Regions from separate parts of the Sorangium sp. So ce321 genome, predicted to be linked through region 3. Evidence: predicted binding sites of a transcription regulator. Region 3 holds the regulator's gene; each other region holds the start of a gene.
What was found. Region 3 encodes HrcA, which represses chaperone genes, less so after heat shock. Its sites were predicted from a motif close to GNTAGCACTCNCCNNNGGNGAGTGCTANC; they were not measured.
Positions count from the first base shown of each region.

Region 1: a site for HrcA is predicted at 2,215-2,243, ahead of groES (co-chaperone GroES). Genes of this name have one in related genera too.
Region 2: a site for HrcA is predicted at 3,077-3,105, ahead of groES (co-chaperone GroES). Genes of this name have one in related genera too.

Region 1 is NZ_CP150329.1:10,106,224-10,112,129, forward strand. Features, by position in the region: gene WME89_RS37295 (response regulator transcription factor) at 1-487, opposite strand, end outside; gene WME89_RS37300 (hypothetical protein) at 628-1,293, opposite strand; gene WME89_RS37305 (hypothetical protein) at 1,293-1,898, opposite strand; gene groES (co-chaperone GroES) at 2,351-2,641, shown strand; gene groL (chaperonin GroEL) at 2,675-4,303, shown strand; gene WME89_RS37320 (GNAT family N-acetyltransferase) at 4,432-4,965, shown strand; gene WME89_RS37325 (TrmH family RNA methyltransferase) at 4,989-5,516, opposite strand; gene WME89_RS37330 (PDZ domain-containing protein) at 5,532-5,906, opposite strand, start outside.
Region 2 is NZ_CP150329.1:9,002,483-9,008,388, forward strand. Features, by position in the region: gene WME89_RS33160 (SDR family oxidoreductase) at 1-445, opposite strand, end outside; gene WME89_RS33165 (hypothetical protein) at 444-596, shown strand; gene WME89_RS33170 (hypothetical protein) at 823-2,871, shown strand; gene groES (co-chaperone GroES) at 3,259-3,549, shown strand; gene groL (chaperonin GroEL) at 3,583-5,214, shown strand; gene WME89_RS33185 (flavohemoglobin expression-modulating QEGLA motif protein) at 5,387-5,906, opposite strand, start outside.
Region 3 is NZ_CP150329.1:12,350-18,255, reverse strand. Features, by position in the region: gene WME89_RS00060 (response regulator transcription factor) at 1-832, opposite strand, end outside; gene WME89_RS00055 (RluA family pseudouridine synthase) at 1,017-2,081, shown strand; gene hrcA (heat-inducible transcriptional repressor HrcA) at 2,074-3,117, opposite strand; gene WME89_RS00045 (extensin family protein) at 3,442-4,233, shown strand; gene WME89_RS00040 (hypothetical protein) at 4,304-5,374, shown strand; gene WME89_RS00035 (Fur family transcriptional regulator) at 5,481-5,906, shown strand, end outside.

The DNA of each region.
Region 1 (5,906 bases), 4.4 Mb from region 3:
GCGGCGACGGCTGCGAGGCGGCTTCGCGCTCCTCGCCCTCGGCGCTCGCCTGGCCCTTGCCGCCGCTCGCTCCGGGCAGCTGCTTCGCGTAACGCGCGAGCGTCTCGCGCACCCGCGCATCGAGATCCGAGAAATCGAACGGCTTGTTCAGCCAGGCGTCCGCCGCGAAGAGCGGTGAGGTCATCTCGTTCAGGTTCTCACCGATCCCGGTGAGCATGATGACGCCGGTGTTCGCGAAGGGACGCCCGTCGGACGTGTCGCCCTTCAGCCGCTTGCAGATCTCCCAGCCGCTCATGCCGGGCATCATCACGTCGAGGATCACCAGGTCCGGCTGGTGCTCGCGCGCGAGGTCCCAGGCGGCATCGCCTTCGGAGGCCTCGATCACCGAGAAACCCATGTTCCTCAGGTGACGCGCAACAAGGCTCAACATCGCCGGTTCGTCTTCAGCCACCAGTACACGGGGCGGCGTCATGCTCGCGGAAGGCATCGTGGATGCGGATGAGAGTACGTGCGCGCGAACTGGTCAAGAGAGAACGATTCAGCGCCGCGCGTCGCGGCCGCGACGGGCGCCCGACGCCATCCGCCCCCCCACGGCGCGGACGCCGAGCGCCCTGCCTGACGCGACGATCAAGCCGCGCGCGCGAGGGCGATCTTTTCCGTCTGCCCCGCCGCGTAGAAGCGTCGCAGCGCTGCCAGCAGCTCCGCTTGTCGCCCGCGACGGGCAAACTCGGCCTCGAGCCGGCCCGCGAACCGCGCCGCCAGGTCGTTCGCGATCCGGTAGCGATCGCCGGTCTCGGTGCCCGGGGGATCCATGAAGGTGACCCGCTCGAAGAGGTGGGCGCGGATCTGCGCCGCGCGCTCGGGCTCGAAGCGCTGTCGCCCCGGCGGAGCGCCCTCGTCGCGGCGCCGGAGCGGCGGGCCCGGGAGCTCGACCTCCTCGGCCAGACCGCCGTAGACGAGCACCACGTACTTGTCGACCTCGGCCTGGAGCTCGAGCTCGAGCTGGGTCGCCGGGAGCTCCCGGCGCGCCCGCTCGGCCACATAGAGGAAGTGGCTCACCCCTTCGACGATCTGGCAGATCTCGTCGAACGTCCCCTCTCGCCCCCGCGTGATCGCGCGGCGGGGCAGGTGCAGCGCCACCTCGATGTCTCCGTCCCCGTGCCGGATCAGCAGCGCTTCGCGCGCGCTGCCGTCCGTCGGCCGGATGAAGTCATCGACGGCGGGCGCGTCGTCGAGCGCGTAGGTCCACGCGAGCTGCTGCTGGATCCTGGCGGGAAACGTCGCGCCCTGCATCAGTTGAGCCCGCCAGTCCCGCGGCTCGGCACGAGCCCTCGTGCCCCGAGCTCATCGGCGAGGCGGCTGGAGCCGGTGCGGAGCCAGCGCTCGTACAGCCGGAGCACCGACCGCTCGTCGCGCGCGCCGGACGCGAGCGTACCGTCGGCGACATCGTTCAGGACGCTCGCGAAGCGCTCGAATTTCTCCGCCATCTCCGAAAGAACATCGGGGCCCTGGCCGACGCGCGCGTTGAGGCGCAGCATAGCGGCGGCATGGTGGTAGGCGGTCGAGCCGACCCCGACCACGTAGCCGCGATCGATCCCCTTGAGCTCGATGTGGCCGCCGAAGAAGCCGACCACGTAGAGCACGCCGTCGCCGAGGTTGCGCAGCCGCCGGAAGCGCTCGGCGCCGGAGGCCTCCAGGGCATCACGCAGCAGAAAGGTCAGGGGCTGGTTGAAGGCAGACTCGGCGTGCTCGTCCGGGTGAGCGAAGGCACAAAGCAGACCGACCAGGTAACTCGACGCCGCCTCGGTCGCGGTGACGTTCCGAACTCGGAGCGCCTCGTCCACAACCTCCTGGAAGTAGCGGGTCATGCTCGGGGACACAGAGATCGCTTGGCTCACAGGGGCACCTCACTTGCGCGGGTGCCCTGGATACCAACGTAACCCGGGCCACCGCGCGCTCAGGTCAACCAGACACGTCCGGTCGGCCTCCCTCGGGCAGGGGACCGTGAGGGCGTCGCTTCGTCGTGCTGCCGCAGTTCCGCCCTCATAAGGTCACTCTAGCCGACGCACCTCGACGAGCCCAGCTTCACGCCGCGCACTTCCCTTGCGATCTTCGGGACTTACAGCCACCTCAGCGCCTGGCTGCTAACGCGCAAAGTACCGGTCTGGGCCGCGCTTGACACCCTCCGGGGGGTGACTATCTTCCGCGCCGCCCGCTAGCACTCGTCAGAAGCGAGTGCTAGCAAAGTGCCCAGGCTGCAATCGTACGGGACCTCGCGGCCTTTTGTTCAGGCCGCTGGGGTCCCGCCGGCTCGTGGGACGCGGCGCTCGTCCCCGGAGGATTCGTCAAGATGAAGATTCGACCGCTCCAGGACCGCGTGATCGTTCAGCGCGTGAAGGAAGAAGAGAAGACCAAGGGGGGTCTCTACATCCCGGACACGGCGAAGGAGAAGCCCATCGAAGGCACGGTCATCGCCGTCGGCAACGGCAAGGTCGGCGAGGACGGTACCGTGCGCAAGCTCGACGTCAAGGAGGGCGATCGCGTCCTCTTCGGCAAGTACTCGGGCACCGAGGTGAAGATCGACGGCGAGGAGCACCTCATCCTCCGCGAGGACGACATCCTCGGCGTGATCGAGAAGTGACGCGGGCGACAGCAGGAACTTAGGAGAGACACCATGGCAGCCAAAGAGATCATCTACAACGAGTCCGCCCGCAGCAGCATCCTCGCGGGCGTCAACGCCCTCGCCGACGCGGTCAAGGTCACGCTCGGCCCGAAGGGGCGCAACGTCGTCATCGAGAAGAGCTTCGGCTCGCCGACGGTCACCAAGGACGGCGTGACCGTCGCCAAGGAGATCGAGCTCGAGAACCGCTTCGAGAACATGGGCGCCCAGATGGTCCGCGAGGTCGCCTCGAAGACGAGCGACATCGCCGGCGACGGGACGACCACCGCGACCGTGCTCGCGCAGGCGATCTACCGCGAGGGCTCCAAGCTCGTCGCCGCGGGCCACAACCCGATGGAGATCAAGCGCGGCATCGACAAGGCGGTCGAGGCGATCGTCGAGCACCTCCGCGGCTCCGCCAAGCAGACGAAGGACGCGAAGGAGATCGCGCAGGTCGGCACGATCAGCGCGAACGGCGACGAGACGATCGGCAAGCTCCTCGCCGACGCGATGGAGAAGGTCGGCAAGGAGGGCGTGATCACGGTCGAGGAGGCGAAGAGCGCCGACACGACGCTCGACGTGGTCGAGGGCATGCAGTTCGACCGCGGCTACCTCTCGCCGTACTTCGTCACCGATCCCGAGGCGATGAAGACGACCCTCGAGGACGCCTACATCCTCATCTCGGAGAAGAAGATCTCCAACATGAAGGACCTGCTCCCCGTGCTCGAGGCGATCGCCAAGAGCCAGAAGCAGCTCCTCATCATCGCCGAGGACGTCGAGGGCGAGGCGCTCGCGACCCTCGTCGTGAACAAGCTCCGCGGCACGCTGCACTGCGCGGCCGTGAAGGCGCCGGGCTTCGGTGACCGCCGCAAGGAGATGCTGAAGGACATCGCGACCCTGACCGACGGCCAGGTGATCGCGGAGGAGCTCGGCCTCAAGCTCGAGAACGTCACGATCAGCGATCTCGGCCGCGCCAAGACGGTCATCATCGACAAGGACAACACCACGATCGTCGGCGGCCAGGGCAAGAAGGACAAGATCAAGGCCCGGCAGCAGGAGATCCGCGCCCAGATCGAGAACACGACGAGCGACTACGACCGCGAGAAGCTCCAGGAGCGGCTCGCGAAGCTCGTGGGCGGCGTCGCGGTGGTCAAGGTCGGCGCCGCGACCGAGACCGAGATGAAGGAGAAGAAGGCTCGCGTCGAGGACGCGCTCCACGCGACCCGCGCGGCCGTCGAGGAGGGCATCGTCCCGGGCGGCGGCGTGGCGCTCATCCGCGCGCAGAGCTCGCTCGAGAAGCTCCAGGTCAACGACGAGCAGCGGTTCGGCGTGAACATCATCCGCCGCGCCATCGAGGAGCCCCTCCGCCAGATCTCGGCCAACGCCGGGGAAGAGGGCTCGATCGTCGTGCAGAAGGTGCGCGAGGGCAAGGACTCGTTCGGCTACAACGCGGCCTCGGGCGACTACGGCAACCTGCTCGAGATGGGCGTCATCGACCCGGCCAAGGTCGTCCGGTCGGCGCTCCAGAACGCGGCCAGCGTCGCCAGCCTGATGCTCACCACCGAGGCGCTCATCGCCGAGCGCCCGAAGGACGAGAAGGCGGCGGCTGGTGGCGCCCACGCGGGCCACGGCCACGACTTCTGATCGCGGCGCGCGGCGCTGACCGCTAGGCCAGCCGGGCAAGGGCCGGCTTCCTCCCGGGGAAGTCGGCCCTTCGCCATTTCAGCTTCCGGCAGGCCGCGACGCGTGATCTGATCCGCTGCAGGTTCGCGATGAGCACCCTGACTACCGAGCGCCTAGAGCTCACCCCGGTCTCGCTGCCCTTGCTCGAGGCGGTCATCCGCGGCGATCGCCTGGAGGCTGAGGCCCTGTCCGGCGCGCGCTTCCCCGACGCATGGCCTGGACGCGCGCTCGTCGAGCGCGCCTTCAGCTCGCCGCTCGACCGGCTGCGCGAGGATCCGGACGCCTTCCTGTGGGGCACGCGGCTGATGGTGACGCGCGGGCAAGAAGCGCGCGTCGTCGTCGGCAGCGTGGTGCTAAACGGCCGGCCCGACGCGACCGGCACCGTGGAGATCGGCTACGGCGTCGAGGGCAAGTCCCAGGGACAGGGCTACGCGACCGAGGGGTCGCGCGCGGTCCTGCACTGGACGCTGCAGCAGGCGAGCGTGAAGCGCGTGATCGCCACCACGCCGGCCTGGCACCGCGCCTCGCTCCGGGTGATCGAGAAGCTCGGGATGCGCCCTGCCGGGACGCTCGATCACGATCTCCTCGGTGAGCTCCTCGTCTTCGAACGCTTCCGCGAGTAGCGCCCCCGAGCGGGCGGCGCGGATCACCCCCCGGCGTGGATCACGCCGCCGCGCGGGTCGCGCCGCCGCGCCCACTCGCACATGGTCATGCCCGCGGCGATCGCCACCGGGTACGAGTGGTTGATCCCGTACATGGGGATCGCGATCACGTCCTCGCACGCGTCGAGCAGCACCTGCGGCAGCCCGTCGTCCTCGCTGCCGAAGAGGAAGACGAGCCCGTGGGGCAGCGGCGCCTCCCAGAGGGTCCGCCGCGCGTGGTCGCGCTCGACGCCGATGAGCGGGCGGCCGCGCGCCGCCTCGAGGAAGGTCGCCTCGTCGGGGCACTCGACGATCGTCTCGTACTTCTGCATGCCCATCGAGGCGCGCTCGTAATAGGGCTCGGTCCCGATCAGGAAGATCTCCCGCACCAGGAACGAGTGCGCGACGCGGATGATCGCGCCGATGTTGAACGGGTTCTTGGCGCGGCAGACGGCGATCGAGAAGTCGTTCCGCAGCGGCGCGAGCTCTTCGCGGATCTCCCGGGTGGTGAGCCCGAACGGCGGGATCTTCACGGCGCGCTGGCTCCCTTACTCGACGGCGCCGTAGCGCTCGAACAGCGGGTAGACCGGCCCCGCGTGGACCCGGATCCGCTCGGTCGCGCCCGTGGCGTGCTTGACCACGAGCACGAGCCCGCCGCGCGGCGCGGCGTCGAGCGTGCCCCGGATCTCGGCCACGGACATGCGCCGCACGGGCCGCCCCGCGATCTCGAGCACCTCGTCGCCCTTGCGGAGCCCGGCGCGCTCGGCGGGCCCGCCCTCCTCGGTCCGCGAGATGAACGCGGAGCCCGAGTAGAGCTGGTACCAGAGGCCGAGGCCGACCCGGGCGTGGGCCGGCTGGAACGCCAGCGTGAGCGAGCCGCCCGCGTCCAGATCGACCTGGATCTCGCCGGCGGCGCGCTGCGA
Region 2 (5,906 bases), 5.5 Mb from region 3:
GGTAGCTCTCCATGTACACGCCCTCCCGGATGATCGTGTGATCGACCCCGGCCGACCTCAGGTATGCCTCGGTCTCGAGGTGCGCCTTCATCACGGCCGCCTTGCTCTCGCCGCCGAAGGCGATGGAGGTGTAGTAGATGTGCTTCACGCCGGCCTTCTTCGCCGCGTCGATCGCGTTCCTGTGAGACGCGACCCGCAGCTCGTCGGAGAACGACGGATGAGACACGATGAGGAGCCTGTCTCCGCCGGCGAACGCGCGCTCGAGCGAGCCCGGGTCGTGGTAATCGCCCGCCCTCACGTGGACTCCCTTCTTCTCCAGCCCCTCGTGGGCCTGCGCAGATCGGTTGTGCACGGAGGCGATGATCCGGGACGGTGGAACCAGGCCGAGCATGTGCCTGAGGATGGATGAGCCGAGGTTTCCCGTGGTGCCTGTGAGGATGATCATGGTCGACGCTCCCGGTCCGGCCCGCCGCGACGTGATGGTCGTCGTTCGCCATGACGAAGTAGTCGCGCAGGTGCAGGGCAGGATGGATGACATGCGCGACAGGCGCGGGCACGCCTTCATCAGCGTTCGCATCCGGCCCTTGACGACATGAGCATCCCCGCGCCGCGGCGCGTGGAGCGCCTCCGGGGAAACAGTACCACGGGAACTCGTTCGTACTGGAAATCGTTACTGTGCTGTCTCGGCCTCTTCTGACGAAAGAATTGCGCGCTCAAAAATAGTGCGAAGGACGAGCGTCCAGGACGGCATCCACGGTTGGGTCGGCTCAAGGGGTCGACTCAGCAAGCAAGCATTCGCTTCGAGTGCTTCCAGGAGGTTTCATGGTCCTCGACCGGTCGTGCTTCGGATCGTCCCTGCGCTCAAGAAGAGAGGCTCGCGCCGCCAGGGCGTGGCAGAGGGCGCGCCGCGCCGCGCTCCTGGCGCTCGCGCTGCCCACGATCTCCTGCGCGGCGAGCGATCCGATGGACGGCGCGCCAGACGACGTCTCGGAGGCCACCGGCGCCGACGCGCAAGCGCTCACGTCCCCTTTCCCGATCGATCCGCGCAAGTCGCTCGTCGTCACGGACACGGACATCGTGTCCACGTTCACGCTGGAGGAAGTGCTGCAGAAGCTCGTCAGCCAGGCGAACGTCCCGGGCCTCACGCCGCTCCAGCTGTTTCGGCAGATGTTCGACACGTACAGGAAGGCCGGCGAAGGGCTGAGCCCGAGCCTCGGGCCGCACTGCGATGATGTCGTGCTCGCCAACCCTCCCCCGGCGCCGAAAGGTCCTCCGCCCATCGTCCTCGAGGGGCTCATGACCGAGGCTCGCGACGGGTCCATCAACGGGTTCCCGGTCCACTGCAGCCGGGCCGTCGGGCAGGAGGCCGACACAGACCCGTTCACGGCGCCGCCGAACGACGGGTACATGGCCACCACGCTCGTGAACCGCTTCGACCTGGCCAGCCCGACAGGCGCCGATTGTGGCGAGTACCGCGTCGTGTTCGCGCGGCGTGGAGGGAACCCCACGACGAACGGGGGCATGCGCAACTTCATCATCTTCGAGTCGCGGTTGCCCAACCCGAACCCGAGCCAGGGCCGGCAAGGCTGCCGCCCGCTCGTCGAGTTCTGGCAGGAGCTGTCAGACCCTGCCAAGAGCGTCCAGGAACGGGCGACGGAGCTGCGGAGCTTCTATTTCGACGGGCTGGACGGGGTCTCGCCCGTCATCCACATCGACCGCTTCGCCGCGGGCAGCGGGCAGATCCGCGTCAACGACTTCCTGCGGCCGTTTCCCTTCCAGCAGGACGAATGGGCGCTCCGGGAGTTCAAGCTCTCGCGCCAGTGCACCGGCGGAGCTTGCCAGCTGCTCGCGATCCCGACGCCCGTCGACGACAACCCGGCCGCGGCGCTCTTCGACCCTGCCTGGACCGATCCTCGAGCCGTCAGCTTTCGATCGTGGTTCGTCGACAACGCCGTGGAGGCGCTCGCCTCCGCGGGGGACATCAATCGGTTCGACTATCCCACGCTCGTGCCAGCCTCCTACAGCTCCGGGGAGGCGCTCTTGATCACCAACCAGAACAACTACAGGATCGCGCTCGGCAGCGAGCCGTCGACCTTCAGGAGCGACATCCAGCAGAAGCTCACCTCCATCGGCAGCCCGCTCACGCCGGACCAGCTCCTGGCGCGCGCCCAGACGGTCTCCTGCTCGGGGTGCCATCTGGTCAAGGAGGACAGCGCCGGCGGGAACAACGACGTCGGCCTCTCCTCGCCGATCCCCTCCAACAGCTTCCTCTTCACCCACACCTCCGAGGTGACGGAAGAGATCCCGGGCGAGCCCGGCAGGACGCGATTCAAGATCTCGAACCTGCTCGCCGACGAGTTCCTGCCGTACCGCGAGCAGGTGATGAACGACTTCCTCTTCGGCAATCCGGTCCTCGGGTTCGAGCGGTCCGGCCTGTGGACCTCCACCCAGGCGCCGCTCTCGCTCGTCACCGGCTGGGTGACCGAGGGCATCCGGGCGCTCCGGATCGGGACGCCGAACGCGTGGAACCAGGTCAAGAGCGCGCCGTTCAGCACCGCGGGCCTCACGCCGGTGGGCAACAAGCTCAAGCTCGACTTCTTCACGTCGCCCGTCCAGCCCAACCCCTCCTGGCTGGGGAACGTGGTGGTGCTGATCTCGATCCCGTCCGCCGGCATTCATAACCAGTTCGTCGGGACGACCAACCTGAGCCCCGCGAACCAGAACGCCTTCTCGACCATCACCTACACGCTCGCGACGCCGACCGTGACCGCGCTGAACGCGTCGCCGAGCGACGTGTCGCTGACGATCGAGCTCAACGTGAACCCGGGCTCGGGTCCCTACTTCGTGGACAACGTCCGGTTCACGAACTGACCGCCGGCGCCGCGGCACTCCAGCGCTGGGCTCCCCGACGCGTGCTCGCGGCGAGGCGCCCCGGCAGCGCCCGCCTTTGCGCCGCTCGCGCCGGAGCGCCGCCTTCCTCGTCAAGCGCCCGGACGCCGCCGCGAGCCGCGCCCGGGCGACGTCTTGCGTCTTAGAGATGGACAACCCCGGGCCCGCGGGTATAGTGCACGTCCTTGCTAGCACTCACATCTCGCGAGTGCCAAACCCGCAAGCCAACGCGAGCATCCGCCGGACAGCAGAGGCGCGCCCGGAGCTGTTCCCAGGGAGACCGGGGAGCAGGGCCGAGCGTCCGCCTGCACGCACGGGATGAAGCGACGTCAGGTCGTGACCGGTGAGTCACGCCCGGAGAGAACCAGAATGAAAATCCGACCGCTCCAGGACCGTGTGATCGTTCGTCGCGTGCAGGAGGAGGAGAAGACCAAGGGAGGTCTCTTCATCCCGGACACCGCGAAGGAGAAGCCGATGGAGGCCATCGTGCTCGCCGTGGGCAACGGGAAGACCCTCGAGGATGGCACCGTCCGCAAGCTCGACGTGAAGGAGGGCGACCGCGTCCTCTTCGGCAAGTACACGGGGAACGAGGTCAAGATCGACGGCGAGCAGGCCCTCATCCTCCGTGAAGACGACATCCTCGGCGTTATCGAGAGCTGATTCGGGCAAGACCGTTTACAGGAGATTCGCACCATGGCAGCCAAAGAAATCGTCTACAACGAGTCGGCCCGAAGCATGATCCTCGCGGGCGTCAACGCCCTCGCGGACGCGGTGAAGGTCACCCTGGGCCCCAAGGGCCGGAACGTCGTCATCGAGCGGAGCTTCGGCTCCCCCACGATCACCAAGGACGGCGTGACCGTCGCCAAGGAGATCGAGCTGGAGAATCGCTTCGAGAACATGGGCGCCCAGATGGTGCGCGAGGTGGCCTCGAAGACCAGCGACATCGCCGGCGACGGCACGACGACCGCGACCGTGCTCGCCCAGGCGATCTACCGCGAGGGCTCGAAGCTCGTCGCCGCGGGCCACAACCCGATGGAGATCAAGCGCGGCATCGACAAGGCCGTCGAGGCCGTCGTCGCGCACCTCAAGGGCGCCTCCAAGTCGACCCAGGACGCGAAGGAGATCGCGCAGGTCGGCACCATCAGCGCCAACGGCGACCTCACCATCGGCAAGCTCCTCGCGGACGCGATGGAGAAGGTCGGCAAGGAGGGCGTGATCACGGTCGAGGAGGCGAAGAGCCTCGAGACGACGCTCGACGTCGTCGAGGGCATGCAGTTCGACCGCGGCTACCTCTCGCCCTACTTCGTGACCGACCCCGAGGCCATGAAGTGCACGATGGAGGACGCGTATGTCCTCATCTCGGAGAAGAAGATCTCCAACATGAAGGATATCCTGCCGGTGCTCGAGGCGATCGCCAAGAGCCAGAAGCAGCTCCTCATCATCGCGGAGGACATCGAGGGCGAGGCGCTCGCGACGCTGGTCGTCAACAAGCTCCGCGGCACCCTCCACTGTGCCGCCGTCAAGGCCCCGGGCTTCGGTGACCGCCGCAAGGAGATGCTCAAGGACATCGCGGTGCTCACGGACGGCGAGGTGATCGCGGAGGAGCTCGGGCTCAAGCTCGAGAACGTCACGCTCAGCGACCTCGGCCGCGTGAAGACGGTGATCATCGACAAGGACAACACCACGCTCGTCGGCGGCCAGGGCACGAAGGACAAGATCAAGGCCCGGCTGGGGGAGATCCGCGCCCAGATCGAGAACACGACGAGCGACTACGACCGCGAGAAGCTCCAGGAGCGCCTGGCGAAGCTCGTCGGCGGCGTGGCGGTGGTCAAGGTCGGCGCCGCGACCGAGACCGAGATGAAGGAGAAGAAGGCCCGCGTCGAGGACGCGCTCCACGCGACCCGCGCGGCCGTCGAGGAGGGCATCGTCCCGGGCGGCGGCGTGGCGCTCATCCGCGCCCAGGCCGCCCTCGACAAGCTCCAGGTGAGCGACGAGCAGCGCTCCGGCGTGAACATCATCCGCCGCTCCATCGAGGAGCCCCTCCGCCAGATCGCCGCCAACGCGGGCGAAGAGGGCTCGATCGTGGTGCAGAAGGTCCGCGAGGGGAAGGACTCGTTCGGGTACAACGCCGCGACCGGCGAGTACGGCGACCTGATCGCGCTGGGCGTCATCGACCCGGCGAAGGTCGTCCGCTCCGCGCTCCAGAACGCGGCGAGCGTCGCCAGCCTGATGCTGACGACCGAGGCGCTCATCGCCGAGCGCCCGAAGAGCGAGAAGGCGGCCGGCGCCGGTGGCCACGCGGGCCACGGCCACGGCGACTTCTAGTGTCCCGAGGGCGCGCGCCGGGCGATGAGCCCGCGCGTGCCCGCCGGGAGGAGCGTGAGGGCCGGTTTCCCGGGCGGGAGACCGGCCCTTCGCCTTTTGTGATCGGGAGACGCCCCGCCGCGAGCGCTCATGGCGTGTGCGCTCACGCCGCGAGCGCTCACGCCGCGAGCGCTCACGCCGGGCCGCTGTGCGCCGCCGGCGGCCGGCCGCGGCGCCGCCTCCCCTCCCCCGCCGGCCGCGCGTCCGCGGCCACGCGGAGCAGCTCCTGGAAATGCCGCTCCACGGGGCCGAGATCGATGCCGTCCATGAACGAGGTGAACGCGAAGTAGGGCAGGAGCGTCTGCCACGCGCGGAGCCAGCCCGGCAGGTAGCGCGGCCGCTCCAGCGCCCCGGCCGCGCGCAGCTCCGCGAGCACCGCGATGTCGTCGAGCGCGATCCGGCCGCACACGAGCAGCTCCACCTCGTCGCGCAGCCCGCCGCGCAGGACCGCGGCGAGGAAGGCGTAGACCTCGAGCAGCCCGGCCAGGTAGCAGGCGTCCTTGGTGAAGGGCGCGCCGCCCTCGCAGAGCCCGCCGCGGCAGACGCGCTGGGCGTCGAAGTAAGCGTCGCGGCGCTCGGCGCCGCGCTCGCGCAGGTGGCGGTAGAGGTCGAGGAAGCTCGCGCCTTGCTCGGCCATGTCCACGAGGCGCACC
Region 3 (5,906 bases):
CGGCGAGGACCGGGACGACCTCCCAGACGACGCGCTCCACGACGTCGCGGGACAGCGCCATCACGGCCTCCACCTGCTCGCTCGTGAGGCCGAGGCCCTCGAGCTTGCTCGCCATCTGGCCGTTGACCTGCGCGGACGCGGTGGCCGCGACCGCGGCAGACCCCGTCGCCGTCTTCGGCACGCCGGACACCGGCGTCGGCGAGAAGGCCATCGTCGTCTGCGGCAGACCCGACGACGCGCCGGTCGGCGCCGTCTTGACCGAGGCCTGGGCCGGCGCGGCGCTGGTAGCTGGCGCGTTGGGCGTGTAGATGAGCGTCTTCGCGCGCTGGAGCGGGCTCGTCGCCGCTGCAGCGGCGGGCTGCGCCGCTGCCGCCGGCTGCGCCGCTGCCGCGGGCTGCGCCGCGGCGGCGGGAGCGCGCGCGGGCGTCGCCGCAGCAGGAGCCGCAGCCGCGGCCGGCTTCGCCTCGCCGCGCGACGCCAGCAGCTTCTTGACCTTGTCGATCATCTGCTGCGTGTCGAACGGCTTGTCCATGTGGTCGTCCGCTTGCGCGCTCGAGCCCTTCGCAGGGTCGAACGGGTTCTGCTTGGACGACAGGATCAGGACGGGCGTCGCCGGTGAGGCCTGCTTGATCGCCTTGCACAGCTCGTAGCCGTTCTTCGGCTCGAGCGTGATGTCGGCGATCACCAGGTCGGGTTTATCGCTCTTGAGCTTCTGCAGCGCAGCGTCGGCGCTGCTCGCCGTCACGACGCGGAAATCCTGACCCGCAAAGGTGATTTCGAGCACTTTGCGCATGGTCACGCTGTCGTCTACGGCGAGAAGGGTGCTGGCCACGAACGGGTCTCCTCTCAGATGGCGAGAAAGCGATGACGGCTCGGATATCTTCGGCTCCGGTCGCGCGATGTGTCAACATTCGCGGAGTATTTCGCCCCGCGAGCCCCGCGGATGCGCGTTTTTCGCGCCGGTAGAGCCCGGCCCCACGCTGGTCGGGCCGAGCAAGGCGCCCCTGTGAGCTCTCATGCGCCCGCTCCGCCCCGCCGCTCTCACGACCCAGGACGACGCTGAACCGACCGGCGTCGGCCCGCCCGCTCCCGTACGACCTCCGCAGGATGGCCACTGGATAGTTCCGGCAGAGCTGGACCGGCGGCCGCTCGACGGCGCGATCCGCGCGCTCGCCTCCGTCTCGTGGTCCGACGCGCGCCGGCTGATCGAGACCGGCAAGGTGCTGGTCGGCAATGCGGTGGCGACGAGCGCCCGGCGCCGGGTGCTCAACGGCGAGCGCGTCGAGATCCGCCTGCACGCGCCGCGGCCAGAGACCGTGCGGCGGCGCAAGCTCGAGGGCGAGCTCGTGGTCTACGCGGACGCGAGCGTCGTCGTGGTGAACAAGCCCGCCGGGGTGAGCACCATCCCGTACGGCGACGAGGACCCGGCGGAGCAGGCCGCGACGCTCGACGCGCTGGTGCGGGAGGTGCTCGCCCGGCGCGACCGCCTGCGCGGGCGGGCGCCGCTCGGCGTCGTGCAGCGCCTCGACAAGGGGACGAGCGGGCTGCTCGTCTTCGCGCGGACGCTCGCCGCGAAGAAGCACCTCGCGCAGCAGCTCCGCGTGCGCTCGATGCACCGGCAGTACCTCGCGCTCGCGCACGGCGCGGTCCCGCGCGGCACCCACCGCAGCTACCTCGTCGACGACCGGGGCGACGGGCTGCGCGGCTCGGCGAGGGAGGGGCGGCGCGAGGGGCAGCTCGCGGTGACGCACGTCGAGCCGATCGAGACGCTCCGAGGGCCGCAGGACGAGCCCGGGGCTCCGGGCGTGACGCTGGTCGCCTGCCGCCTCGAGACAGGCCGCACGCACCAGATCCGCATCCACCTCGCGGAGTCCGGCCACCCGCTCGTCGGCGAGGCGGTCTACGTGCGCGGCTACCGCGGGGTGAAGATCCCGGCCTCGCGGCTGATGCTCCACGCGGCCGAGCTCGGCTTCAACCACCCCGCCGACGACCGGCCGATGCGGTTCCAGGCGCCGCCGCCCCCCGACTTCGACGAGGTGCTCGAGCGCCTCCGCGAGGCGCGGCGCAAGGGCGCTACTTGACCTTGCCGCGGGCCTCGCTCATCGCCGCGGCGGTGGCGTCGACGAGCGGCATCACCTTCGCGTAGTCCATCCGCGTCGGGCCGAGCACGCCCACGGTCCCGGCGACGCGCCCGTTCTCCATGTACGGCGCAGCGACCAGGCTGAGCTGGCCTCCCCCCAGATCGCCCGCCTCGCTGCCGACGAAGACGGTGACCTCGCCTGCGCCCGCGGCGAGGGTGCGGTCGAGCAGATCGACGAGCTCCTCGCGCTCCTCGAGCGCCCTCATCAGCTTCCTGAGCCGGTCGACGTCGGCGTACTCCGGCAGGTCGATGAGGCGGTTCTGCCCCTCGATGACGACCTGGCTCCGCCGCGTCACGTCGGCCGTCGCCTTGCTGCCGAGCTCGAAGGCGCGGCGCCTCAGCGCGTCGATCTGGAGGCGCTCGTCCGCGAGGCGACGGGCGAAGAGGTCCCGGATCTCGCCCAGCGTGCGCCCCTCGATCACGTCGGCGAGCAGGTTGTGGATCCGGGTGAGCTCCCCCTCGTGGATCGACTCGTCGATCGAGATGAAGCGGTTCTCGACCGAGCCGTCGGCGAAGACGAGCACGGCGAGCAGCTGCCCTGGCTTCGTCGGGATGAAGCGCAGCTGGGCGAGCGCGCGGATCTCCGCCCGCGGCGCCGCGACGACCGCCGCGGCGCCCGACAGCTCCGACAGGTAACGCCCCGTCTCGCGGAGCGGGTCGCTCGCCACCGTGTAGATCTCGGCGAACCGCGCGCTGAGCTCCGCCTGCTGCTCGGGGGAGAGCGACCGGAGCTCGACGAGCGCGTCGATGAACAGCCGGAGCGCGCGATCGGTCGGGATCCGCCCCGCGGAGGTGTGCGGCTGATGGAGGTAGCCGGCCTCCTCGAGGTCAGCGAGCACGTTGCGGATCGAGGCCGCCGAGAGATCGAGCCCGTACTTCCGCGCGAGCGTCCTGCTGCCTACGGGGTCGCCCGTCGCGATGAACTCGGTGACCGCGGCGAAAAGGATCTTTCGAGCGCGATTGGAAACATCTCCCATGTCAGCTGCATGCAGCGCGTGAGCGCGCCGCGGTGGCTACCTGGACCAGGGACTGCCCGGACCGGGAAGCCATGCGGACCGGGCCTTCGTTCCCATACGTCAAGACGCGCGAGCGGGCTCCGGGCCCACGGATGCGCATGCCTCCTATTTTGAGACGATCGCGCGGTCCGGTCAAATGGCGCGCTAGGATGGGCGCGGCCGCCGCCCCGGAGGCCGCGGTTCCGCGGCCCTCGCGCTGCCGTGGTCCTCGCGCCCTTCCCCGGATTCCCCCGGATTCCCGGGTGGGCCCGGGCCTCGGCGCGCGGCGACGCCCGCCCCGCAACGATGCCGCCCGCACGCCACGCCGCCACCGCCTGCGCGCTCGCCCTCGCGCTCGGCCCGCTCGCGACCGCGCCGAGCGCGCAGGGCAAGCCGAAGGTGAAGTTCCATCAGGACTGGGCCAGGCACCCGTCGGCGCGCTACGCGGCCCTGAGCGCGGAGCGGTGCCGGGAGGCGCTCGTGCGGCGGAAGATCACGTTCGAGCCGGTGCGGCGCGCGCCGGGCGTGCTCGCGCCGGTGCGGCTGACGCAAGGGGTCGGCGGGGTCCTCTACCGGACCGCGGAGCCGGCCCACCGGCGCGCCGACAACCCGAACGACGTCTTCGACTGCCGCCTCGCGCTCGCGCTCTCGGACTTCAGCCGGATCCTGCGCGTGCACGACGTCGGCGAGGTGCTGATGTTCTCGGCGTGGCGGCCCCCTTCGCCGATGTGGCCCGAGGGCAAGCTCGCGACGAGGCACCCCGGCGGGCTCGCCATCGACATCTTCAGGTTCGTGAAGAAGCGCGTCGGTGACGGGTTCGCCGAGGAGTGGCTCGACGTCGAGCGAGACTTCGTCGGCAGGCGCGGCGCGCCGGTGTGCGGGGAGGGCGCCGGGAAGCCCGCGAGCCGCGGCCCGGCGCGCAGCGGGGCGAGCAGCCCGCCGGCGGACGCGGCAGCGCGAGAGCTGCGCTCCATCGTGTGCGAGGCCGCGGATCAGCACATCTTCACGTCGATCCTCACGCCCAACTACGACCGGGCGCACAGAAATCACCTGCATCTCGAGGTGACCCCCGACGTCCAATGGCAGCTCGTGCGCTGATCCGGGGAGGGCAGGCCTCCCCGGCGCAAACCCGCTCTCGCTCCGAGGTCGACCCGCTATGTTAGCCCGCGTGCCCGCACGAAGACCCCCGCCCCCCCGCGCCTCTGCCGCATCCGCCGCGCTGGCGCTCGCCGCCATCGTGCTGTCGTTCACGTTCGTCGGCTGCCCGTGCATCAGCGGTCCCGTGAACGCGAGCCCAGGCCTCCGCTGGTTTCTCTTCTCGAACTTCGGCGCCAGCAAGATCTGCCCCGAGATGCTGAAGAGCGGGGTCTCGCTGCGCCTGCAGGACAGGTCGTCGTCCATCGGGCGGTTCTTCCCGATGCAGTGCTCGTACGACGTCAACGACGCGGCCCAGACGATCACCGTGCACATCGCCGGCACCGGGTACGGCTACATGCAGCCAGCGAAGCGGGTGGGCTTCTCGCTCACGACGTCGGTCGAGTACCGGCCCGACTTCCAGATCGCGGGCGATGATGTCTACGTGTGGGGCCGGCTGAACCGGATCGTGCAGGGCCCGAGCTTCCAGCTCGGCTACGTCGAGAACCCCGTCATCGACGTGATGGCCAACGTGCCGCCGTTCGGCGGGCTCGCCAACCTGCTCGGCAACCAGATCGTCGCGGGCGAAATGACCCGCGGGTTCACCGTCCTCTACAACGAGGAGACCGGGAAGGACTTCACGCTGGGGATCCTCATGCCGCCCCAGCGCCCGCACCACCCGTTCGAGGCGGAAGACGACGAGCGGTACACGTTCGCGAACGAGGTCATCGATGTGCAGGCGCACCAGCGGGACTACCTCGGGCCGTTCGAGGTCGCCGACGCGGACCAGGCGCTCTACCTGAAGCTGAGCGTGCAGGGCGCGCCCGTGGACATCATGATCGTCGACAAGCTGACGGGCGACGCCTGGCGCGAGGCCTACCAGACCGGCAAGCCGCTCGGCCCCCCGCCCGGCCCGGTGCAGGCCGGCGGCCCCCTCCAGCCCGGCATCATCGAGACGCGCCGCTACGCGCTGCGCCCGGGCCTCTACTACGTCGTGATCGACAACACGGCGGCGGCTGGGCTCGTCTCGCCCCCCATCACGCTGCTCAGCCCTCTCGGAGGGTCGGCCGCGCAGGTGAGCTACATGGCGCAGGTCGGCGAGTGATGCCGGGGGAGAGCGTGACCGCGTGAACGCAGATGCGGGCAGGTCGCGCCGAGCGGGCGTGGTCGCCGGCCTTGACGCGGTTCGCCGCGAACGGGATAAACTCAGCATGGCCGTCATCGCGAGAGAGGGGGACAGCGTCACCCACGTCGACCAAGTTGCCCTCGACCGGCTGCGCGCCCGCCTCCAGGCGTACATGGCCAAGAAGGGGCTGAGATCGACGGCGCAGCGCCGGCTGATCGTCGACACGTTCTTCTCGGGCGCCCCGCACATGACCATCGAGGACCTGCTCACGGAGGTGCGCGCGCGCGACCGGGGCATCGGGTACGCGACGGTATACCGGACGCTCAAGCTGCTCGCGGAGTGCGGCGTGGCCTCCGAGCGCCGGTTCGGAGATGGCCTCAGCCGCTACGAGCTGGCCGACGATGCCAGCACGCACCACGACCACCTGATCTGCGTGAGCTGCGGGAAGATCATCGAGTTCGAGGAGCCGCGGATCGAGGCGCTTCAGGAAGAGATCGCCGCGAAGTACGGC